Regions from separate parts of the Clostridium sp. CM037 genome, predicted to be linked through region 2. Evidence: predicted binding sites of a transcription regulator. Region 2 holds the regulator's gene; each other region holds the start of a gene.

Region 1 (3,906 bases), 130 kb from region 2:
GCTCCTTAGGAATAGAGTTGTTTATTTCTTTACTCGTTTTACCTTTTTCTTTACTGGTAGCCCCCAAATCTTCTAGTGTTTTATAGATTTTTTCCATCATATGTTTTTTTCTTTCAATACTTATGCTAGGACTTTCAACTTCTGTGTATTCTACTGATTTTTTCATAATCATCGTTCCTTCCTTTAATTACAATAACCTAATAATGTGTTTATATCTATTATAACATGATTGTTAACATTTTTTTTAAAAATACTGAAATTTAAAATAGTGCAACTAGTGACACTATTTCATTTCAATTAAATTATCCCAATATTTCTTTGGCATATGTTGCATTTGTAGTCTTTTATTACTCCTTTCTTGTATGCCAACACTTTTATGAAAAACTTTCCAAAGGTTTCGATAGAATAACTCTTCCTTCTCATTACTTTCCAATTTTTCAAATTTCAAATCCCTTAATATCCATTCATGATTTTCATAAACTACACCTGTTTTTCTCTTCACATCATGAATTATCCACTTTTCATTTGTAAGTCTTGCTTTAAAGTGATTTGCTATGAGCTCAAGAATATTGTAAGTAGGTTCAATTGCTGCATACAATATGCCCTTGAATTCTTGAAATCTAACTAATCCTAAAAATCTATGTGCTTCAAATCCAACTTTTCTAGAATATTTCCGTACTTCATTTACAATGTCATCTGTTAGAAAATCATTAACTTTACTCCCTAACTTAAACCCTAACTGAATATATTTAAATAATATTAACTCTATTCTTTGTACCTCAGATAAAAACGCTTGATACACATGAATTAATGCATCTTTTGATATTTTTTCTAGTATTGACTTAGATACTTTATTTGATTTTATTATATCAGTTTCTATAAACTTGTCCTTATATATCATGTCAAAAGTATATCTATCTACCCTATCTATGCATTCAGGTATTCTATCATAGTAACAATCATATACAACAGATAAAAACCCATCGAAACTTCCATCATAAATGTATCTAAACAAATAAATCACTCCTTTGAGTAAACAAGCTCATTTGTTGTGGTCTTATCAAAACTTTCATAGTCTAATAAATAATTTTTGATCCTTCCTCTTTCCATCGCCTTATCTCCATAAAATTTACCACTACAAGTTATAAAGTATCTAGCTCTTTTGAGCACTACTCCTATTTTTTTTAAATTATCATAGGAAAGATTGCAAAGTCTTCTTGATTTTATAATTCTTAAAGCCGATGTTACTCCTATTCCAGGCACTCTAAGTAATGTTTCATAGGGAGCGTTATTTACTTCTAACGGAAACTTATCCAAATTATTTAATGCCCAAAAGGCTTTGGGATCTAAATTTATATCAAAGTTCGGATTTTGCTCATCTAATAATTCATTTGCCTTAAATCCATAATACCTTAAAAGCCAATCTGCTTGATACATTCTATGTTCTTTTAATATTGGAGGTGTGCTTTGAATAGCAGGTAAATTTGCGTGCTGCACCACCGGCACATAAGCAGAATAATACACCCTCTTAAGCCCAAAAGTATTATATAATCCTTCAGTAAGACTAATTACTCTTAAATCACTTTCATTAGTTGCCCCTACCATTATCTGAGTACTTTGTCCACCAGGAGTAAATCTAGGAGCTTTAAATCCTTTTTTCTTATATTCATTAGATTCTATTATACTGTGTTTAATAAGTCCCATAGGTTTTAATATATCTGCCTTATTCTTTTGAGGTGCTAAGAGTTTTAAGCTTTTTTCTGACGGCAACTCAATATTTACACTCATTCTGTCTGCATACAATCCCGCCTCATATATGAGCTTTGGATCAGAGCCTGGAATAGCCTTTACATGAATATATCCATTAAATTTGTGAATCAGTCTTAAATCCTTTAAAATTCTCACTAAATTTTCCATAGTGTAATCTGGGCTTCTTTCTACCCCAGAACTTAAAAATAATCCTTCAATATAATTTCTTCTATAGAAATTTATAGTTAAATCTACTACTTCTTTTGGAGTAAAGCTTGTTCTCTCCAGATCATTACTAGCTCTATTAATACAATATTTACAATCGTATATGCATTTATTGGTATACAAAATTTTAAGTAGCGAAATACATCTACCATCCTGTGACCAGGAATGGCAAATACCAGTTGATGCTGCATTACCTATGCCTCCTTTTGTATTCTTTCTATTAGAACCGCTCGAAGAACAAGACGCATCATACTTTGCTGAATTAGATAATATTTCAAGTTTTTTCATTATATCCACTTTTATCACCCCACAAACGTTTGTTCTTATTCTATCACCTTCTGTCCAATTTTAAAAGATATATTTGCTGGATAATCACGAAACTCCACATTAACCACGCTAGCATTTCCATAGCATCTTTTTCCTTCATCTTAATACTGTTTATACTCGAACATCCCTCTATTTGAACTAAATATACCTGTCTTCCATTATTAATAGGAAAACTTATTTAACTCTCTTTTTCCAATTCTAAAGAATATATATTTATATCTTGATTTACTTTTATTGGTGCAATACCTTCTTTACTTGAAACCATGTGTAACCATTTATTTTCTCTTTCTTCCCACGCAAACTGACAATTTCCATATTTCTATGGGGCTGTTTATCAAATTTAAATGGTTTTACAAAAAAAGCCTAGCAATTACGCTAGGCTAACTTCTTCCACTTTTCTTATTACAAATTCTTTTCGTAAGACTCAACCATTTTTTTAACCATTTGTCCGCCTACCGAACCATTCTCTCTTGAGGTTAAATCTCCATTGTAACCGTCTGTAAGATTTACTCCTACTTCTTTAGCAGCTTCCATTTTAAATTTGTTTAATCCAACCTTAGCCTCTGGAACCAATACTCTATTTCTTGACATATAATAACCTCCTCTATATTTGATAATCATTTTCAATTACACTATTATCATGTGTATTATTATAAACAATATTCATAGAAAATTATGTCTATTCCAATATAATTAAATAGATGATTTTTAAGGGCTAGTTATTATATAAATGTGCTTTACTTTTAAATTGTCCTAAAAATCAAACTGTAAAAATAGCCACTTTCTTGAGGAGAATGGCTATTAACTATCACTTACTTCATTCGTACGCTGTACTCTATAATATACAATACGTATCTAAAAAATTCTATACTTCAACTATATATCTATACTACTATTTAACTCCTTATTAAGCTTCTTTAATGCTCTCTTTTCAATTCTAGAAACATAGGATCTTGAAATCCCTAAGATCAATGCAATTTCTCTTTGAGTTCTAGGGTTACCATCAAGTAATCCATATCTCATTTGAATTATTGTTTTTTCTCTATCTATTAAAGCTACGTTTATCTTATTATAAAGCTTTTTAATTTGTATTTTACTTTCTACTATATCAATAATAGAATCTTCATCGCAACTTAACACATCAATAAGTGATATCTCATTACCCTCTTTATCAATGCCAATAGGGTCTTTCAGGTAAACTTCCCCTTTTGTTTTCTTATTATTACGAATAAGCATTAGTATCTCATTTTCTATGCACCTTGCAGCATAGGTAGCAAGCCTTATTCCCTTAGTTGTATCAAATGAATCAATGCCTTTAATGAGTCCCACTGTTCCAATAGATATTAGCTCATCTACATCCTTTCCTGGATAGGAATATTTTTTTACTAGATGTGCAACTAGTCTTAAATTTCGTTCAACTAATATACCTTTAGCTAGCAAATCGCCTTCCTTTAACCTCGCTAAATAATATTTTTCTTCTTCTTCACACAATGGTTGAGGGAATGAACTACTGCCAGTTATATAGGCTGTTAAAAATGTAATATTTCCAATCATATTTAATAAACAATTCATGAAAAACACAGATGTTCCTCCTACTAGAGCTTC
Region 2 (3,906 bases):
GGGGACCTGGAATCATGATAGATATAACAAAAGAATACCTTCAAAAGAAGTATAAAATAAGTTCAAAAACGCTAGAACTTTATGATATAGCAATACAAGATGTACAAGAGGAGTTTAAAATTCTTGATGAAATAAGAGAGTTTAATCAACTTAAAGTTTTGACAGCACTACAAGATGAACGAATTAGCGAATGTCATTTTACAAATTCATCTGGATACGGTTATGGCGATATTGGGAGAGATTCATTAGATAAAGTATATGCAAGAATTTTCAATTGTGAGAGTGCACTTGTTCGGCCGCATTTCGTAAATGGAACACATGCAATTGGAGCAGCCTTATTTGGTAATTTAAGACCTAATGATACCATGATGTCGGTATGCGGAACACCTTATGATACACTTCTTAATATAATAGGTATAAATGCTAAGGAGGATATAGGCTCATTAAAAGATTATGGTGTAAAATATAAACAATTAGAATTAAACGATAACTCTAAAGTTGATATTGATCTAATGAAAAAGACATTAATTGAAGATAAGTCAATAAAGCTAATTCATATTCAAAGATCTACTGGATATGGCTGGAGAAAAGCATTATTAATTTCTGAAATAGATGATATTATAAAAGCTGCAAAAGCTATAAATCCAAAGGTGATTTGTTTTGTAGATAATTGTTATGGTGAATTTATTGATGTTACGGAGCCTACAGATGGAGGAGCAGATATAGTTGCTGGATCACTCATAAAAAATATTGGTGGTGGAATTGCACCTACAGGTGGATATATTGCAGGTAAAGAAGAATATGTACGACAAGCGTCTTACAGACTAACAACTCCTGGAATAGGAGGGGAATGTGGTTCTACGTTTGGAGTTATGCGTTCTTTATATCAAGGACTATTCATAGCACCACATATAGCTATGGAAGCATTGAAGGGCGCTATTTTCTGTGCAAGAATTATGGAACTTGCAGGTTTTGAAGTTCTTCCTAAGTATACTGATAAAAGAAGTGATATAATTCAAGCAATTAAATTTAATGATAAGGAAAAGTTAATTAATTTCTGTAGGGGTATACAAGAGGGGTCACCCATTGATTCTTTTGTTCAATGCGAGCCGTGGGACATGCCAGGATATGAAGATAAGGTTATAATGGCAGCAGGTGCATTTATTCAGGGAGCATCTATAGAATTATCTGCAGACGCTCCAATAAGAGAGCCTTATATAGCATATTTACAGGGTGGATTAACGTTTGATCATGCTAAAATTGGAATACTAATAGCACTTTCAAGAGTTATTTGAACTAGAAAGTAAATATTTATGACTTAGTAATAGAATAAAAAAATCCTGCAATTGATATATTCATTGCAGGATTTTTTTGTTCCATAAAATCTTTAAAAGTGAATCTTTAATACTTTCTGTAAACACCAACAAGTACGCCTAAAATTGCACAGTCATCAACTATGATAGGGGACATAGTTGAATTTTCTGGCTGAAGCCTTATATGATCTTTTTCCTTGAAAAATCTTTTAATAGTTGCTTCATTATCAATAAGAGCTACAACTATATCGCCATTTTTAGCGGTATTGATTTTCTCAATTATAGCAAGGTCTTTATCCAATATTCCTGCTTCAATCATGCTGCTACCAGAAACTTTAAGCATAAATAGTTCATTATTGGTTTTAGTGAAATTTAAAGGAAGTGTAAATGTATCCTCAACATTTTCAACTGCAAGTATTGGTTTGCCAGCAGTGATCTTCCCTATAATAGGGATATCTATAAGTTCTTTTCTTATGACAGAATCCTTTATTAATTCAATTGCACGAGGCTTGGTAGGGTCTCTACGGATATATCCCTTTTTTTCTAATCTTGCTAAATGCCCATGAACAGTCGAGGTAGATCTTAATCCTACGCCATCACATATTTCTCTGACTGAAGGTGGATATCCTTTTAATTGAACCTGTTTCTTTATAAAGTTATATATTTCACTTTGTTTATCTTTTTTTTCAATTAACATGTAAACGCCTCCCATTCATAGTATAATTATACCATATAAATGTAAAAACATCAAACTTACGTTCTGTTTTATAGGAATTAGTACAAGTGAAAAATTGTATATTATTATGTGAGAATACATAAGTCATCATTTAAAGAGTGTTAGTGTTTGATTGTTGAAAATATATTTGCTATAATAGTCTATTATGAAAGTATTCGAAATAAATAGATCGGGGTGTTGTATGACTAAAAATTGTATATTTAATAATAAGAAAATTTGTAATAGTTGTGGAGAATGTGAAGTCTGCGAATTAAATTCAAATAAAAAATGTAATAATTGCGGTAAATGTTTAGAAATGGAAGGTTACGATGTAAAAGCTATAAAAATTGATGAAGTTTTTGAGGATAATGAGATTGAAGAGGTAGAAGAAGTTCTTTATGACAGCTCTGAAATTAATTTATCGGAAGAAGTAGATAATGATGAAAATGAAGATGATGAACTACCAAAACTTGAAGATTATGACTCAGTGGTAGCCAGCGATGAATTTTTAAAACTACATAAAGATGAGTTCATACCTGAAAACAATGAGGTTTGGGAATTTATAGATGACATAGACGGGGCAAAAGAGCTACTTGAAAATGAAGATGATAACTCAGGATTACTTCAAGAAGAATTTCCTGGACTTATAAGACTAAAAAAAATATAAGTATTAAAAGTAAATAGAGAAATAGTTAAAATCTATTGCATATTTTTTATGCGCAAAAAAAGTATATATTACGTATAATGCATTTGAACAATCTTTAGAATTTCTTATTTTATTTTCAATAAATATGCGTTAAGAAAAATATATGTTTGAGCGACAGTGAGTTTATATTTTTTAGCAGATTAATTAAAAAAAATTAGTAGTTCTTAGCGAAGTGAATGCATTAATAGTAATATATACTTTTTTTTATTCATCAGAAAGTGGGTTTGACTTAACCGCATTTCTTAATTTATCATTATCTACATGAGTATATATTTGGGTGGTAGATATATTTTCATGGCCTAATATTTCTTGTAGACTTCTAATGTCTACATTTCCATATTTATACATAAGGGTAGCGGAGGTATGTCTTAATTTATGAGGAGTATACTTATCTTTATTAAGTCCAGCATTACCTATATATTTTTTTACAATTCTCTCCACAGTGCGTTTATTAATTCTTCCATATTTACCACTTATAAAAAGGGCATCCTTATCTTCAGAATGAATTTTATCTATGTTCGTATTTCTAATAGGCAAATATTTATAAATTGATTTCAATGAAGCTTTATTCAAATAAATGGTTCGTTCTTTATTTCCTTTCCCAATAATAGATAATGTATCATCTTTAAAATCGGATATATTTATACTACAAAGTTCTGACAGCCTGATACCACAATTTAAGAATAATGTAATAATACTATGGTCGCGAATAGAATGCTTATCTCTAGAGCTTGTAGCGTCGAGTAGTGCCTTACTTTCACTTAATGTTAAAAAAACAGGACTTCTTTTACCAAGTTTTGGTGACTCTAAATCTATTGTCGGGTCTATAGTTAGCACTTTAGCCTTAGTGGTTAAATACTTGAATAGGGACTTTATAGATGCAATTTTTCTTGCTTTAGCGTAGTTACCATTAGCCCTATATTTCCCAAGATAGGAGATATAGGCATATAAATCCCGCAATGTAAGAGTTCTTAATGTATCTAAAGTTAGGTCACTAATTATAATGGTCTCAAGAGGTAGAGCATTTTCTGAAGAGACTAGACCTTTGTACATTTTTAAGAACTTTAATAGCAATGATAAATCAGCAGTATAAGCAACAACAGTAGAACTAGAACAGCCTTTAATAGTAGATAAATAATTCAGATAATCATTTAGAAACGGTGGGAGTTCAT
Region 3 (3,906 bases), 1.6 Mb from region 2:
TTTCTGTTAGTAGTTTTCTGATCTATAGAAATAGCAGGAGATAACCCCTCTATGTACTCAACATCTGGCTTATCCATATTACCTAAAAACTGCCTTGCATATGCAGATAATGACTCCACATACCTTCTTTGCCCTTCTGCATATAATGTATCAAAAGCAAGTGAAGATTTACCAGACCCTGAAAGTCCAGTAAACACTACAAATTTATCTCTCGGTATCTCCAAATCAACATTTTTTAAATTGTGAACCTTAGCACCCTTTATAAAAATTTTATCCCTCATGTTTTCCTCCTCTGTTACAACACAATTATATATTTTTAATCTGCTTTTTGAGTTTATAAATTATATCGCGAAGCTGCGCCGCTCTTTCAAAATGTAAATCCTTAGCTGCTTGCTTCATCTCATTTTCATACTTATCCATTAACTTTTTAGTTTCATCGTAATTCGCATCCATTGCAGCTTCAAGGGTTTCATATACCTCTTTATCTTCCGCAACTGTTATAGATCCGATTACTTCCCTAATATCTTTTACAATAGTGGTTGGCACTATATCATGTTCTTCATTATATTCCATCTGAATTCCTCTACGCCTTGTAGTTTCATCCATAGCCTTCTTCATAGACTTTGTAATTTTGTCTGCATACATCATTACCTTGCTCTCTGAATTTCTTGCAGCTCTTCCTATTGTTTGAATTAATGAGGTTTCAGAACGTAAAAACCCTTCTTTATCTGCATCGAGTATTGCAACAAGAGCTACTTCTGGAATATCTAATCCTTCTCTCAAAAGATTTATACCTACTAGCACATCAAAAGTACCTAGCCTAAGATCTTGGATAATTTTCATTCTTTCTATGGTATCAATATCCGAATGTAAATATGTAATTTTCATATCCATTTCTTTAAAGTATTTAGTCAAATCTTCTGACATTTTTTTTGTAAGGGTCGTAACTAAAACTCTAAAGCCTCTTTTTATTGTTTCCTGAATGCTCGCATATAAATCATCTATTTGCCCCTTAACAGGCCTTATAACTATTTCAGGATCCAATAATCCCGTGGGTCTTATTACTTGTTCTGCCACATTCTCACTATGTTCTGCTTCATAAACGTTTGGAGTTGCACTTACAAAAATCGTTTCATTCATAGTACCCTCAAACTCCTGAAAAGTTAGCGGTCTATTATCATAGGCTGACTTAAGTCTAAATCCATAATCAATTAAATTAGTCTTTCTTGATTTATCCCCACCAAACATAGCTCTAACCTGCGGAAGAGTTACATGGCTCTCATCTATAAACATTAAGAAATCCTTAGGGAAATAATGCATCAATGTTTGAGGTGCTGTTCCAGCGGCCCTACCATCTAAAATTCTAGAATAGTTCTCTATACCAGTACAGTAACCAACCTCTCTCATCATTTCAATATCATAGTTTGTTCTTTGCTTAAGTCTTTGTGCCTCTAAAGCTTTATCCTCTGAAGTAAGCTCCTTTAACCTCTCCTCAAGCTCCTGCTCTATTTGAGCTATGCCAAGTTCCAATTTATCCTTGGATGTAGCAAAATGGGAAGCCGGGAAAATAGATACATGTTTTAGGGTTCCAATAATTTCTCCTGTAAGAGAATCAAATGATCTAATCCTTTCTATCTCATCTCCAAAAAACTCTACCCTAATTCCTTCACTTGACGATGAAGCAGGGAATATATCTATAGTGTCACCTCTCACTCTAAAGGTTCCGCGAATAAAATTAATATCATTTCTTTCATACTGTATATCTACTAAATGTCTTATTACTTCATTTCTATCCTTTTCCATGCCAACCCTTATTGACACTGTAAGTTTTTTATACTCGTCGGGGTTACCAAGTCCATATATACACGAAACCGAAGCCACCACAATAACATCGTTACGCTCTAGTAATGCCGATGTAGCTGAATGTCTTAACTTATCAATATCATCGTTAACAGATGAGTCTTTTTCTATAAATGTATCCGTCTGTGCAATATAAGCCTCTGGCTGATAATAATCATAATATGAAACAAAATACTCAACACAATTATCTGGAAAAAATTCTCTAAACTCTGAGCAAAGCTGTGCTGCTAAGATCTTATTATGAGCAAGCACCAATGTAGGCTTTTGAACTCTCTCAACAATATTAGCCATGGTAAAAGTCTTACCTGACCCCGTTACTCCTTTAAGAGTTTGAAACTTTTTACCTTCTTCAATTCCGCGCACAAGACTATCAATTGCCCGTGGTTGATCTCCAGTAGGCTTAAACTTTGAATGTAACTTAAACTCATGCATAAAATCACCGCCTTGTATTCCTTCTTATGAACATTTGTTCGTTACTTCTATTTTAACTATAAATTTTTAATATGTCAATATATCCTATACTAATTCACAAAAACTATTCACCTACTATAAATTAAAAAAATCTAAAGATTATAATTAACACCATTCATAGTTCTTTCAACAATATTTCTTGCTAGTTTACCGTTAAAAATTTTCATTAGTTGCATTTTATTCTAAATTATAAATATAGATACTATATATATATAATCACCTATTTGCATATAGACAAAATTAACGATTAATATTAGTTGACTCTCATTAAATAATAATATACTGCATAAAAAAAAATATTTTAAATGGAGGAATTGTTGTGAGTATTATGAATTCTGTAGAAAAAGGTGTAAAATCTAAAATCATGGAGACTTTAATTAATTATCTAGAAAAGAACCCCGAAAGAAATGTTGACAAAATTTTTGATACTATAAAAAAACTAATAAAAGATGAGTCTCAACTAAAACAAATAGATTTTGTCTATAGTTATTACAAGAGTAACCCCCCAACACATGAATATATACAAAATATATTAACTAATACAGACACAAAGTGTCTTAAGAAATTGGTTACTAATTTCTTTGCAAATGCAAATTGGTATGCTGGTGCAAAACGCAACAAATTTTTAACTGACGAAGATACAAAAATACCATTTGTTTTGCTAATCAGTCCATCTATGAGATGTCCTTTGCACTGCGTTGGATGCTATGCATCTAATTATAGTAAAGATACTGATATTCCACCTGTAGAAGTAGAGAGATTAATTAAAGAAGCAAGAGATTTGGGGATATACTGGATAATAATACTTGGGGGTGAACCTTTCTATAATGACTATCTACTCGATATATATGAGAAGTTTGATGACATGATGTTCTCCCCGTTTACTAGTGGCATTCTTATAACTGACGAAATTGCCAATAGGATACAAAAATGTTCAAATGTATTCCCAATGCTCTCGATTGAAGGCTTTGAAGAAGATACAGAAGCAAGAAGAGGAAAGGGTACATTCGCAAAAGTTATACATGCTATGGATATGCTTAAAGAAAGAGGAGTTTTATTCGGAGTTTCAACATGTGTTACAAGAACTAACATAGATGATGTATTATCTGATAAGTTTACTGATATGCTAATTGAAAAAGGTTCTAAATTAAGTTGGTATTTCTTGTTTATGCCGGTAAGTTCACATCCACAGTTTGATATGATGCTTACACCAGAGCAGAGAATAAGACTTGGAAGAAGAACTAATGAAATAAGAACAACAAAACCATATTTTACAATTGATTTCTTTAATGATGCTCCACTAGTAGGGGGATGTATAGCCGGTAAATACTTCTTTCATATCAATTCGAAAGAGGATGCAGAACCATGTATATTTGCACATTTCTCAACAGTTAATTTAAAGGGAAGACCATTAATTGACGCTTTTAGGGATCCTTTCTTTAAAGAATTAAGACATAGACAGCCCTATAACAAAAATATGTTAAGGCCATGTATGATGATAGATAATACCAATGTAATAAGAGATGTATGTCAAAAGGTTGGCGCTAAACCAACTGATGCTGCTGGAGATGTTAT
Region 4 (3,906 bases), 660 kb from region 2:
CATTGCTTCTTGTGCACTGAACAAAGTGACTTCAATAACGGATTGAATGTTTGCACCTATGGGATAATTGGGATTTGGAGTTGGATGAATTTGAAACAAACCACCATCGTCCACTATCTCTACCGCTTTGTATACTTCTAATAAAGTTATCTATTCAATATGATTAGATATTAATGGACTGTCTTCTGGCGAAAAACAACTATTTTTAAGAGGATTATCTTTGAAATTCTTAGAGGTTAATAATTCAATCATATTAATAGATGAACCTGAAATATCGCTACATCCAGAGTGGCAGCAAAAAATAATAAAGGTTTATGAGAATATAGGAACTAACAATCAGTTAATAATTGCAACTCATTCCCCACATATAGTGGGAGATATTAAAGCAGAGCAGCTAAGAATATTGATTAAAGATAAAAATGGAGTATCTTTATTTGATAATGATAAAATAGATGAGACCTATGGTCATACTATTGAAAATATCTTAAAAACTACAATGAAATTAGAAAATGTGAGAAATGATGATATTTCAGCAAGGATTGAAAAAGTATTAGTTTTATTAGAAAAGGATTTATTTGAAACACCCGAATTTATTGAAGAGTTTGATTATCTAAGAAAGTATTTGGGAGATTTTGATAAGGATATAATGCTCATTAACTTAGAAAAATCAAGAAGGAAAAGAAGGTAGAAACCAATGTTAAGAGTTTATAAAAATACAGAACCAAATTTTCTTCTTAATGGGAATATTAAGAGTAAGATAAAGACTTTTATTAATGGGCTTTGCTAGTTTAGCGCGTCCACGCTAAAAAATAGTAATCTATGGTACATAATGGTATAATTGACTTGAAATTGTTGCGTGATAGTAGAAAAATACGGCATAAGTAGAAATATGTTCTTGAAGATAGAATACTAGAGCCTGAATTAAAAAATAAAGAATATTTAAGGAGTGATTCTATGAAGAAATGTATTGTAATAATGGGATAGTCAGAAAAGTAGCATAATACAAAGGAGAGGGTTAAACATGACTATTCCAAATTCAAACAAAGTATATCCAAGAAGTAATGATTACCAGACTATATATCTTAAAAGTGTAATTACAAGAGATAATATAGAAGTTGGAGATTATACAATATATAATGACTTTTATAATGAGCCAAGAGATTTTGAAAAAAATAATGTGTTATATCAGTATCCTATAAACAATGATAAATTAATAATTGGGAAGTTTTGTTCAATTGCATGTAAAGCAAAGTTTCTCATGACCAGTGGAAATCACACAATGAAATCACTATCTACTTATACATTTCCTATTTTCAAAGAAGAATGGGATGAAGCATTAAAACCAAAAGATGCTTGGGATAACAAAGGTGATATTGTAATTGGAAATGATGTATGGATAGGATATGACGCTATAATTATGTCAGGTGTGAAAATTGGTGATGGTGCAATTATTGGAACCAGAGCAGTAGTTACTAACGATGTTTCACCGTATACTATTGTTGGGGGCGTACCAGCAAAAGTTATAAAGAAAAGGTTTAGTGATAATGTAATTTTAAAGTTGCTGAAAATTAAGTGGTGGGATTGGTCATACGAAAAAATTCAAGCAAATATTAAGTACATTCAATCAGGAAATATTAATAAATTAGTTTAAGGTTTAGCGACGCATTGTTCATATAATCCGAATGAAGCAGATGAAAAAATAATAGATGAAGCAATAGAAGAATCAAAAGAAAATAGCCATTATTTAAGTGAATTAAAAAGACTTACAGAAAATATGGAAGAACATGCATTAAAAGCATAAGCTCAGCTAATTAAATATATATGGAACTAGTAAAGAACTGGCGCAATTTAGCTGGTTCTTTTTGATTTTTTGATGAATAGGTACCTGATCATTGGGAATAGTTACTAATAGAATTCCCATCATAGTGAAATAATCTATGTGAAATACATATATTACAAAAAAAATATGCGAATTTGCTTCTAAAAAGTAAGCAAGTAGTATATAATAAGTATAACGAACTGATGTTCTAATATGAGTAAATTAAGATTAATAAAAAGGAAGATGATTTATGCTATGAGTAAATTGATATTTCATATTGACGTAAATAGTGCCTATCTATCATGGGAAGCTGCATATAGACTTCAACAAGGGGAAGAGTTAGATCTTAGAACGGTACCATCTGTAGTGGGCGGAGATGAAGAAAGCAGGCATGGAATTGTTTTAACTAAATCAATGCCTGCTAAAAAATTTGATATTCACACAGGAGAGACTTTATATAGTGCAAGGGCTAAGTGTCCCGGAATAATAATTGTACCTCCAAGATATTCATTATATATGAAGTGTAGCGAGGCTATGCATCAAATATTTTTAGAATACACTCCAAGTATTCAGCGTTTTTCAGTTGATGAAAGTTTTTTGGACTTTTCTAATATGGAACATTTATATCCTGACTATTTGAAACTCGCTGAAACTATAAAAGAGAGGATAAAGAATGAGCTTGGGTTTACAGTGAATATAGGGATATCAAATAATAAATTGCTTGCAAAGGTAGCTTCGGATTTTAAGAAGCCAGATAGAATTCACACACTTTTCCCAAATGAAATAAAACATAAAATGTGGCCATTACCTGTTGAAGATTTATTTATGGTAGGTAGAGCCACAGCACCTAAATTGCACAATTTAAATATTAATACTATTGGAGAATTAGCAAATTATAATTTGGATATTTTAAAGAATAAATTAAAGAGTCATGGTCAAGTTATTTGGAATTACGCCAATGGCATCGAATTTTCAGAAGTCCGCAAGAGCAATTATATTAAAATGAAGGGTATAGGTAATTCTACAACAATAGCTTTTGATGTGGAAGATAAAGACACGGCTCATAAAGTGTTACTATCCTTGTGTGAAACAGTTTCCATGCGTTTAAGAGATTCACACAATTGTTGTACTGTGATAAGTATAAGCGTCAGGGGGAGCGACTTAATATTTTATTCTCGTCAAAAGAAAGTAGCTGTAGCAACTGACTCTACTCGCAAAATATATGAAATAGCATGCTATTTATTTGATAATGTTTGGAAAGGTAATCCAATAAGGCAATTGGGGATACATATCACAGACTTTTGTAGTAATGAGTTTTATCAGTGTTCTTTGCTAGATAGTTTTGATTATGAAAAAGATAAAAAGATAAATGATACCGTTGATAAAATAAGATTAAAATATGGGCCAAAAGCTGTAGTTAGGTCTTGTTTTCTTCATTCAGGGCTAAATAGTATGTGTGGTGGAATGGCAGATGGTGAGGAAGATTATCCATTAATGAGCGCAATGCTTTAAGGAGGTTTATAATAAATGAAGGTTTTAGCATTACCTATAGAAATGGTTTCATACACTGATAATAAAGGCGATATAAAGCCTATAAGGTTTAGAATGCAAGTAGGCGATGAACCTATGCAAGTTATAAAAATAGATAAGGTTATAGTAAAAGATACTGAGAAATTGGCAGGTAATATTATGATTATTTATAAGTGTCAGAGTGTAATTGACGGAGCTGAAAAGTTATATGAGCTAAAATATGAGATGGGTACTTGTAGGTGGATATTATTTAAAATTTAGATGTCAGACTATCAATTACTGAAATAATATAGCCTGTACACATTTTATATTATTTCAGTTTCTCATATTATGAATTGTGATTAAATGTTATTTTAATCATTAAGGAGAGAAGCAAAGCTTGGCATTTACTTGCAGGGTGAAAGTCCCTGTTGAGAAGGGTCTAACCAACCACTCATATCGAGTATTGCGTTGAAGCTAGTAACAGCAAGATGAAGCGTACACAGAGAACTATATAGGCCGCAGAGAGAATTGTGATGAATCCATGTTGAACTTAGTAAAAAATATAAATAAGCATG

What was found. Region 2 encodes LexA, which represses DNA repair genes until DNA is damaged. Its sites were predicted from a motif close to CNAACANNTGTTNG; they were not measured.
Region 1: ACWJKP_RS10770 (putative DNA modification/repair radical SAM protein) is a predicted target of LexA. The motif match lies at 2,285-2,298, and genes of this name have one in related genera.
Region 3: uvrB (excinuclease ABC subunit UvrB) is a predicted target of LexA. The motif match lies at 2,320-2,333, and genes of this name have one in related genera.
Region 4: ACWJKP_RS14510 (DNA polymerase Y family protein) is a predicted target of LexA. The motif match lies at 2,016-2,029, and genes of this name have one in related genera.

Annotation. Positions count from the first base shown of each region.
Region 1 covers NZ_CM143650.1:2,205,183-2,209,088, reverse strand. Annotated here, with positions in the region: gene ACWJKP_RS10780 (hypothetical protein) at 1-166, opposite strand, end outside; gene ACWJKP_RS10775 (TIGR03915 family putative DNA repair protein) at 284-1,015, opposite strand; gene ACWJKP_RS10770 (putative DNA modification/repair radical SAM protein) at 1,021-2,271, opposite strand; partial or broken gene ACWJKP_RS10765 (pirin family protein) at 2,372-2,617, opposite strand; gene ACWJKP_RS10760 (alpha/beta-type small acid-soluble spore protein) at 2,704-2,892, opposite strand; gene sigK (RNA polymerase sporulation sigma factor SigK) at 3,178-3,873, opposite strand.
Region 2 covers NZ_CM143650.1:2,337,279-2,341,184, reverse strand. Annotated here, with positions in the region: gene ACWJKP_RS11425 (methionine gamma-lyase family protein) at 15-1,295, shown strand; gene lexA (transcriptional repressor LexA) at 1,402-2,010, opposite strand; gene ACWJKP_RS11415 (hypothetical protein) at 2,231-2,695, shown strand; gene ACWJKP_RS11410 (tyrosine recombinase XerC) at 2,939-3,906, opposite strand, start outside.
Region 3 covers NZ_CM143650.1:700,476-704,381, reverse strand. Annotated here, with positions in the region: gene uvrA (excinuclease ABC subunit UvrA) at 1-281, opposite strand, end outside; gene uvrB (excinuclease ABC subunit UvrB) at 307-2,292, opposite strand; gene ACWJKP_RS03570 (radical SAM protein) at 2,651-3,906, shown strand, end outside.
Region 4 covers NZ_CM143650.1:2,993,689-2,997,594, reverse strand. Annotated here, with positions in the region: gene ACWJKP_RS14525 (Rrf2 family transcriptional regulator) at 1-150, opposite strand, end outside; gene ACWJKP_RS14520 (AAA family ATPase) at 170-688, shown strand; gene ACWJKP_RS14515 (CatB-related O-acetyltransferase) at 1,022-1,651, shown strand; gene ACWJKP_RS14510 (DNA polymerase Y family protein) at 2,075-3,331, shown strand; gene ACWJKP_RS14505 (hypothetical protein) at 3,347-3,610, shown strand.